Regions from separate parts of the Halobacillus salinarum genome, predicted to be linked through region 1. Evidence: a T-box and tRNA genes for the amino acid it is inferred to sense, from the RefSeq annotation. Region 1 holds a T-box; the other holds one or more tRNA genes.
The links. The T-box of region 1 lies ahead of pheS (phenylalanine--tRNA ligase subunit alpha). A T-box ahead of a tRNA ligase gene usually reads a tRNA of that ligase, here a tRNA-Phe.
Positions count from the first base shown of each region.

Region 1 (3,711 bases):
CGGTCGAATTCCAGCCGCTCTCAACCGATTTGTCATCCACAGTGGCGATGGACCAACCTTTACATCCTTAATGATAAAAGCTCCATAATATGGGTTTGCCTGCTGGTCTTCAACTCTAACCTTGACATAGTCTTCTGCTTTTTCCTGCGTTGTTTCCACTTGTTCTTCTCTTAATTGGTAATTTCCATCGATTGCTGCAGCAACCTCATAGGCTACCCCAGCCATACTTAAAGCGTCTGAACGGTTAGGTGTTAAACCCAGTTCAATAATGGTATCATCTAAATTTAAAAGTGCCCGTGCGTTTTCACCTGGAACAGCATCATCCGGGAAAACAAAAATGCCATCTGCAAATTCTTTCGGAACTTCTTTCTCGTCTACCCCAAGTTCTTGTAATGAACAGATCATGCCGTTTGATTCCTCGCCGCGAAGTTTCGTCTTCTTGATCTTGAAGTCGCCTGGTAAAACGGCACCAGGGACAGCTACAGCTACCTTCTGCCCTTTCGCGATGTTTGGAGCGCCGCAGACAATTTGTAACGTTTCGCTGCCTGTATCGACTTGGCAAAGGGAAAGCTTATCCGCGTTCGGATGTTGTTCGCATGATCGAACATGTCCGACCACCACGCCTGAAGCTTCCTCTGCAATTGGTTCAACGCTTTCAACCTCTATCCCTGTTTTCGTAATAATTTCAGCGAGTTCTTCTGGTGTATAATCACTAATGTCAATATATTCTTTCAGCCAATTTAATGATACGAGCATGCTTGTTTTCCTCCTTTATGCCTTATGATATTGTTCCAGGAATCGGATATCGTTTGTGTAGAAATTACGAATATCGTCAATTCCATACTTCAGCATCGCTATTCGTTCCGGTCCCATTCCAAAGGCAAACCCTGAATACACCGTTGGATCATACCCGGCCATTTCGAGAACATTTGGATGAACCATGCCGGCACCTAGTATTTCAATCCAGCCTGTACCTTTGCATACAGAACAACCTGCTCCTTCACAGACTTTACAAGAGATATCCATCTCGACAGAAGGTTCTGTAAAAGGGAAGAAACTCGGACGAAGTCTAATATCCCTCTCTGCTCCAAACATCTGTTTAGCGAAAGCATTCAGTACGCCTTTCAAGTCACTCATCCGCACATCTTCATCGACTAAAAGACCTTCCAATTGTGTGAATTGGTGAGAATGAGTAGCATCATCTGTATCCCGGCGATAGACTTTTCCAGGACAGATCATTTTCACAGGTTCTTTGCCATTTTTCTCCCCCATCGTTCTTGCCTGTACAGGAGAAGTATGAGTCCTGAGCAGCAACTCTTCCGTAATGTAAAAAGAATCCTGCATGTCCCGAGCGGGATGACCCTTAGGAAGATTTAAGGCTTCAAAATTATAATAATCCGTCTCTACTTCAGGGCCTTCTTTAATTTCAAACCCCATTCCGATAAACAGGTCTTCTATTTCCTCAACGATACTTGTTAATATGTGAGGGCCGCCTACTTGGACCGGTCTTCCCGGCAGAGTTACATCAATACTTTCTTCTTCGAGCTGTTTTTCTAAAGCAGCTTCTTCAAATCTCGACTGCTTTGAATCGATGGCTGCTGCTATACGTTCCCTAATATCATTTGCCAACTGCCCGATAACAGGCCGCTCTTCTTTTGTGAGCTTTCCCATCCCTCTCAATACTTCTGTGATCGGCCCTTTTTTTCCAAGGTATTCCACACGAATTTCTTTTAAGCCCTGGATATCTTCCGCTTTTTCTACTTTTTGAACAGCTTCTTGTTCTAACTGCTGCAAACGCTCTTTCATCAGCTTCTTCCTCCTTTAAATAGCACTTTGCATGTTAACTTTAAATAAATGGTTCAACTAAAAAAAGCCTCCTCCCAGAAAGGGACGAGACTTGATAAGCTTCGCGGTACCACCCTTGTTGACACAGCATTCCTATGTCCACTTGAGTTCATAACGGATAAATAACCCGGGTCATCATTGATGACCAGCTCCAGAGTGAAAGTTCAATCCCTGTCTCGATCGAAATGCTTACAGTCCATGGCATTTCATCCCTGAAATCGATTTTACAGTGATTTACTGACTCTTTCGTCGCTTTTCACTATATAACTGCTTATTTATTATAGAGAAAGTAGAAGGATTGTGCAACCTTACCCTCTAAAATAATACATGAGAATGCCGCCGGCCATGGCAACATTTAGCGATTCAGCTTTTCCATAAATAGGAATGTGCACCCGGTGATCAGCCATACCGGTAAGAGTGGGATCGATTCCGTTTCCTTCGTTGCCTACGATTAAAGCAGCATTCCCATCGGCATTAAAGTCTTTGTACGAAGCAGAGTTCTCTAGTGTTGAAGCATACACCGTAACCCCGGATTGTTTCAACCCTTCTATGGAACTTTCAAGGTCCTGTTGAAATACAGGGATGTGGAAAAGAGACCCTTGAGTGGACCGGATCACTTTTTCATTAAAAACGTCTACCGTTCCTTTGCCAGCGATAACTTGAGAATAGCCAGCCGCATCTGCCGTGCGGATTAACGTTCCTAAATTTCCAGGATCCTGAACAGCATCGACCAATAACGTCAGCGGTTTAAACGTTAAATCCTGCTGTTTTATATATACAACGGCAGCTATTCCTTGGGGAGTCTCTGTCCCGGCAACAGTAGCAAACACCTGAGTGCTTACCTCCGTAACCTCAACTTTTTGAGGAAGCTTCTCTTCATAATCTTCCCGGACAATCACTTCTTCAACATCCCAGTCACTACTCAAGGCTTCCTCCACTAAATGAATACCTTCAACTATAAATTTCTGTAATTGGTCGCGGTATTTCCGTTTATGTAATTTTTTCCATTCTTTGACTTTAGGGTTAGTGATAGATGTCAGCATATAATACCCTCTTTTACTAAAGTTTCTTACTTATCATACATAGCTTGACCTAAAATGGTCAAACTAAATGAGAAATCTTGAGGAACACAGTGGTTTTTGAATGATACCAAAGGAGGCCCTTGTGACATGGATCTTAATTTAAGAAAAGCTATTCTTTCTAACGTTTCCGGGCATAACACCGAGCAGCTGGAAGCTACAATCGTGGATGCCGTACAAAACGGAGAGGAAAAAATGCTGCCAGGTTTAGGCGTACTGTTTGAAATGATCTGGAAAGAAGCAAGTGAAGATGAAAAGCAGGAAATGCTGGAAACACTCGAACAGAGCCTGCAGCATAACCAAGTTCAATAACACTGAAAAACTGTAGAGAAGCCATTTGTTTCTCTACAGTTTTTCTGATCACTTAAAAATTCTTTCGATAATAAAAGCTGTCGAGAATTCTCTCGACAGCTCTTTCTTAAGAGGATCATGATTAATTAAAAGTGATTTCATTCACTTTATCCGTATCCAAGCGTTTGATCACTTCAACGATCAGTCTAACAGCGTTCTCAAAATCGTCTCTGTGAAGCATGGCTGCATGAGAATGAATATACCGGGTTGCAATCGTAATGGATAAAGCAGGGACACCATCATGACTTAAATGGATGGAACCTGAATCTGTACCACCGCCTGCCAGGGAATCAAATTGATACGGAATCTCTTTCTCTTCCGCTGTATCTACTACGAAATCACGCAAGCCTTTATGAGAAACCATGGAAGCATCATACAATATTATCTGCGGACCTTCTCCCATTTTACTGCACGCATCTTTATCCGATACCCCAGG
Region 1 covers NZ_CP095073.1:1,951,439-1,955,149, reverse strand. The annotation lists gene pheT (phenylalanine--tRNA ligase subunit beta) at 1-756, opposite strand, end outside; gene pheS (phenylalanine--tRNA ligase subunit alpha) at 772-1,806, opposite strand; T-box leader at 1,884-2,104, opposite strand; gene MUN89_RS09915 (TrmH family RNA methyltransferase) at 2,154-2,888, opposite strand; gene sspI (small acid-soluble spore protein SspI) at 3,015-3,236, shown strand; gene MUN89_RS09905 (M42 family metallopeptidase) at 3,358-3,711, opposite strand, start outside.

Region 2 (3,711 bases), 1.4 Mb from region 1:
TCCCCAAGAGTCCACATCGACGGGGAGGTTTGGCACCTCGATGTCGGCTCATCGCATCCTGGGGCTGTAGTCGGTCCCAAGGGTTGGGCTGTTCGCCCATTAAAGCGGTACGCGAGCTGGGTTCAGAACGTCGTGAGACAGTTCGGTCCCTATCCGTCGTGGGCGTTGGAAATCTGAAAGGAGCTGTCCTTAGTACGAGAGGACCGGGATGGACACACCGCTGGTGTACCAGTTGTTCCGCCAGGAGCATCGCTGGGTAGCTACGTGTGGACGGGATAAGTGCTGAAAGCATCTAAGCATGAAGCCCCCCTTGAGATGAGATTTCCCTTACCTCTAAGGTAATAAGATCCCTCAGAGACGATGAGGTAGATAGGTCCGAGGTGGACGCGTGGTGACACGTGCAGCTGACGGATACTAATCGATCGATGACTTATCTAAATTGAAAAGCGGAAGCTAGACATACAACTATGATGTTTCGAGTTCGTTTGAATGTGTACTTATCCAGTTTTGAGGGTTACACAAAAAAGTTTGTAAATTCCCTTGAAAAATTTATAAAAGGACAATATAATATATCTTGTCCCTTTAAAAAAGTACATTTAGAGATCTGGTGGTGAAGGCGAAGAGGTCACACCTGTTCCCATGCCGAACACAGTAGTTAAGCTCTTCAGCGCCGATGGTAGTCGGGTCGATCCCCGTGAGAGTAGGACACTGCCAGGTTTCAACTGTTCCACCGTAGCTCAGTGGTAGAGCAATCGGCTGTTAACCGATCGGTCGTAGGTTCGAATCCTACCGGTGGAGCCATTCTATGGAGAGCTGTCCGAGCTGGCCGAAGGAGCACGATTGGAATTCGTGTAAACCGTTACCACGGTTTCGAGGGTTCGAATCCCTCGCTCTCCGCCATAAATACACTTTCCTAATAGCTGGCCCGTTGGTCAAGTGGTTAAGACACCGCCCTTTCACGGCGGTAACACGGGTTCGAATCCCGTACGGGTCACCAATTTATTTTAAGCCAGCTAGCGGTATTTCGCTTAAGCACGACCGCACTCCGGAGGATTAGCTCAGCTGGGAGAGCACTTGCCTTACAAGCAAGGGGTCGCAGGTTCGAGCCCTGCATCCTCCACCATTTTCGCAAGATTTCACCGAAACACCTTGCAGCACGACGAACAGTTGAACAGAAACATTTTTATGGGAACAACAAAAGATATTCCCACATTATCGCGGGGTAGAGCAGTCTGGTAGCTCGTCGGGCTCATAACCCGGAGGTCGCAGGTTCAAATCCTGCCCCCGCAACCATAATATCCAATTAACTACTTCGATTCCACTTCTTTGCTAATTGGAAATAGGAGCCCTGTAAGGGCAACCAGATTAATTTAAATATGGTCCGGTAGTTCAGTTGGTTAGAATGCCTGCCTGTCACGCAGGAGGTCGCGGGTTCGAGTCCCGTCCGGACCGCCACTTTACATAGAAAATCATTGTTTATCACATAATCGGCTCGGTAGCTCAGTCGGTAGAGCAACGGACTGAAAATCCGTGTGTCGGCGGTTCGATTCCGTCCCGAGCCACCATTTATCCGACTTGCAAACATGGGGATACAAGTAGGAAGTCCAGAGAGATGGACATAGTTATTTAAATATGGAGGGATAGCGAAGTTGGCCAAACGCGGCGGACTGTAAATCCGCTCCCATCGGGTTCGTAGGTTCGAGTCCTACTCCCTCCACCATTACATCTTAGGGGTATAGTTCAACGGTAGAACAGCGGTCTCCAAAACCGCCGATGTGGGTTCGATTCCTACTACCCCTGCTTTTCATTATGGCGGCTATGGCGAAGGGGTTAACGCACCGGATTGTGGCTCCGGCACTCGAGGGTTCGATTCCCTCTAGTCGCCCTTTAATAATTTTATTACGCTTTGGGCCATAGCCAAGCGGTAAGGCAACGGTTTTTGGTACCGTCATGCGCTGGTTCGAATCCAGCTGGCCCAGCCATTTGCGGGAGTAGTTCAGTGGTAGAACACCACCTTGCCAAGGTGGGGGTCGCGGGTTCGAATCCCGTCTCCCGCTCCATTAATTTCATTCATTTTTCATTTGTTTATGAATAAGATATAATATTAATGATTTTTCAATGGCGGCATAGCCAAGCGGTAAGGCAGAGGACTGCAACTCCTTTACCACCGGTTCGATTCCGGTTGCCGCCTCCAATTATTTGCCGGTGTGGCGGAATTGGCAGACGCGCACGACTCAAAATCGTGTTCCTTCGGGAGTGTCGGTTCGACCCCGACCACCGGTACTCATTAAAACGAAATAATGATTTAATCAGAAGACAGGATTACTCAAATCCTGTCTTTTTTATATATGCCAGCTTTTTCAACTAAAGTTAAAAAATGCTGTTGTTTTCCTAATTTAAAAGGGATAAGATTAAAACGTACACGGATTAACCCTGATCTTCACTTATCCTCTTTTTTACTCTCTCTTCACCGTAGTACATAGGCAAAATGGAAAGCGGATACATGGAAGCTCTCGGCAGTTTATTTATTAAACCTTAGGAGGTCATTATGGGACGTTTAGTACATTTTGAAATTCATGTAGATGATATGGAGCGGGCGAAGAAGTTCTATGGTGAAGTATTTGGCTGGAAATTTGAAGACTGGAGTGAATTTGCCGGCATGCCTTACATGGGGGCTGTGACTGGCGATGAGAATGAGCCTGGCATCAACGGGGCGTTGATGCAGCGCCAAAGTGCTCCTCCAGAGCAGAACCAGCCTATGAATGGCTACACTTGTACGATGGCCGTAGAGGATTACGATGTGACAGAAGCAAAAATCACTGAAAACGGCGGCACGGTTGCGCTGCCAAAGTATGCGCTCCCTGGTATGGCTTGGCAGGGATACTACCTGGATACAGAAGGAAATGTATTTGGCATCCACCAGCCGGACGAGAACGCAAAATAGAATGATAAAGCAGACGAAAGGCTTCAGCAGAAATGCTGGAGTCTTTTTCTATCAAAGGGAACATAAAATACACATTGTTCATATTAAGTTTATATTTCTTTGCTATGATCCTCATGTACTCATTTTTAGGAGGAATATTAATGGAACATTTATTGAATAAGAAGCGAGGTTCTACTCAACCGGAATTAGCGGTTGAAGCAAAAGGACTCGTAAAAACATTTGGTAACAACCGGGCCGTTGATGGGGTGGATTTGAAGGTTCCTACTGGTTCGATCTACGGGGTACTTGGTCCGAATGGAGCTGGCAAGACGACGACAATTCGGATGCTGGCCACTTTACTTCGCGCCGACGGAGGGTCTGCGAAAATCTTTGGACATGATGTAGTAAAAGAACCGCAGATCGTGCGGCAGTTGATCGGCGTTACCGGACAGTATGCATCGGTGGATGAGTCCCTGACAGCTATGGAAAATTTAATGATTTTTTCGAGACTTTTAGGACTCAGCCGGAAAGAGGCACGCCGCAAAGCCGTGGAGCTTCTTGAGGAATTCGGCTTAACAGAAGCTGCGAAGCGTCCGTTGAAAAATTTCTCCGGCGGGATGAGGCGCCGTCTTGATTTAGCTGCCAGTCTTATTTCCCAGCCCCCGCTGATTTTTCTTGATGAACCGACGACGGGACTGGATCCGCGTACGCGAAATCAGATGTGGGATACAATCCGCAGATTAGTGAAAATGGGTTCAACCGTGCTTTTGACGACCCAGTATTTGCAA
Region 2 covers NZ_CP095073.1:3,346,749-3,350,459, reverse strand. The annotation lists rRNA gene MUN89_RS17390 (23S ribosomal RNA) at 1-438, shown strand, start outside; rRNA gene rrf (5S ribosomal RNA) at 604-717, shown strand; tRNA gene MUN89_RS17380 (tRNA-Asn) at 727-801, shown strand; tRNA gene MUN89_RS17375 (tRNA-Ser) at 808-900, shown strand; tRNA gene MUN89_RS17370 (tRNA-Glu) at 923-997, shown strand; tRNA gene MUN89_RS17365 (tRNA-Val) at 1,048-1,123, shown strand; tRNA gene MUN89_RS17360 (tRNA-Met) at 1,217-1,293, shown strand; tRNA gene MUN89_RS17355 (tRNA-Asp) at 1,379-1,455, shown strand; tRNA gene MUN89_RS17350 (tRNA-Phe) at 1,490-1,565, shown strand; tRNA gene MUN89_RS17345 (tRNA-Tyr) at 1,635-1,720, shown strand; tRNA gene MUN89_RS17340 (tRNA-Trp) at 1,730-1,800, shown strand; tRNA gene MUN89_RS17335 (tRNA-His) at 1,813-1,885, shown strand; tRNA gene MUN89_RS17330 (tRNA-Gln) at 1,908-1,982, shown strand; tRNA gene MUN89_RS17325 (tRNA-Gly) at 1,986-2,060, shown strand; tRNA gene MUN89_RS17320 (tRNA-Cys) at 2,121-2,194, shown strand; tRNA gene MUN89_RS17315 (tRNA-Leu) at 2,202-2,283, shown strand; gene MUN89_RS17310 (VOC family protein) at 2,549-2,944, shown strand; gene MUN89_RS17305 (ATP-binding cassette domain-containing protein) at 3,085-3,711, shown strand, end outside.
Region 2: it has a tRNA-Phe gene. The T-box ahead of pheS (phenylalanine--tRNA ligase subunit alpha) is inferred to sense a tRNA for this amino acid. The anticodon was not compared.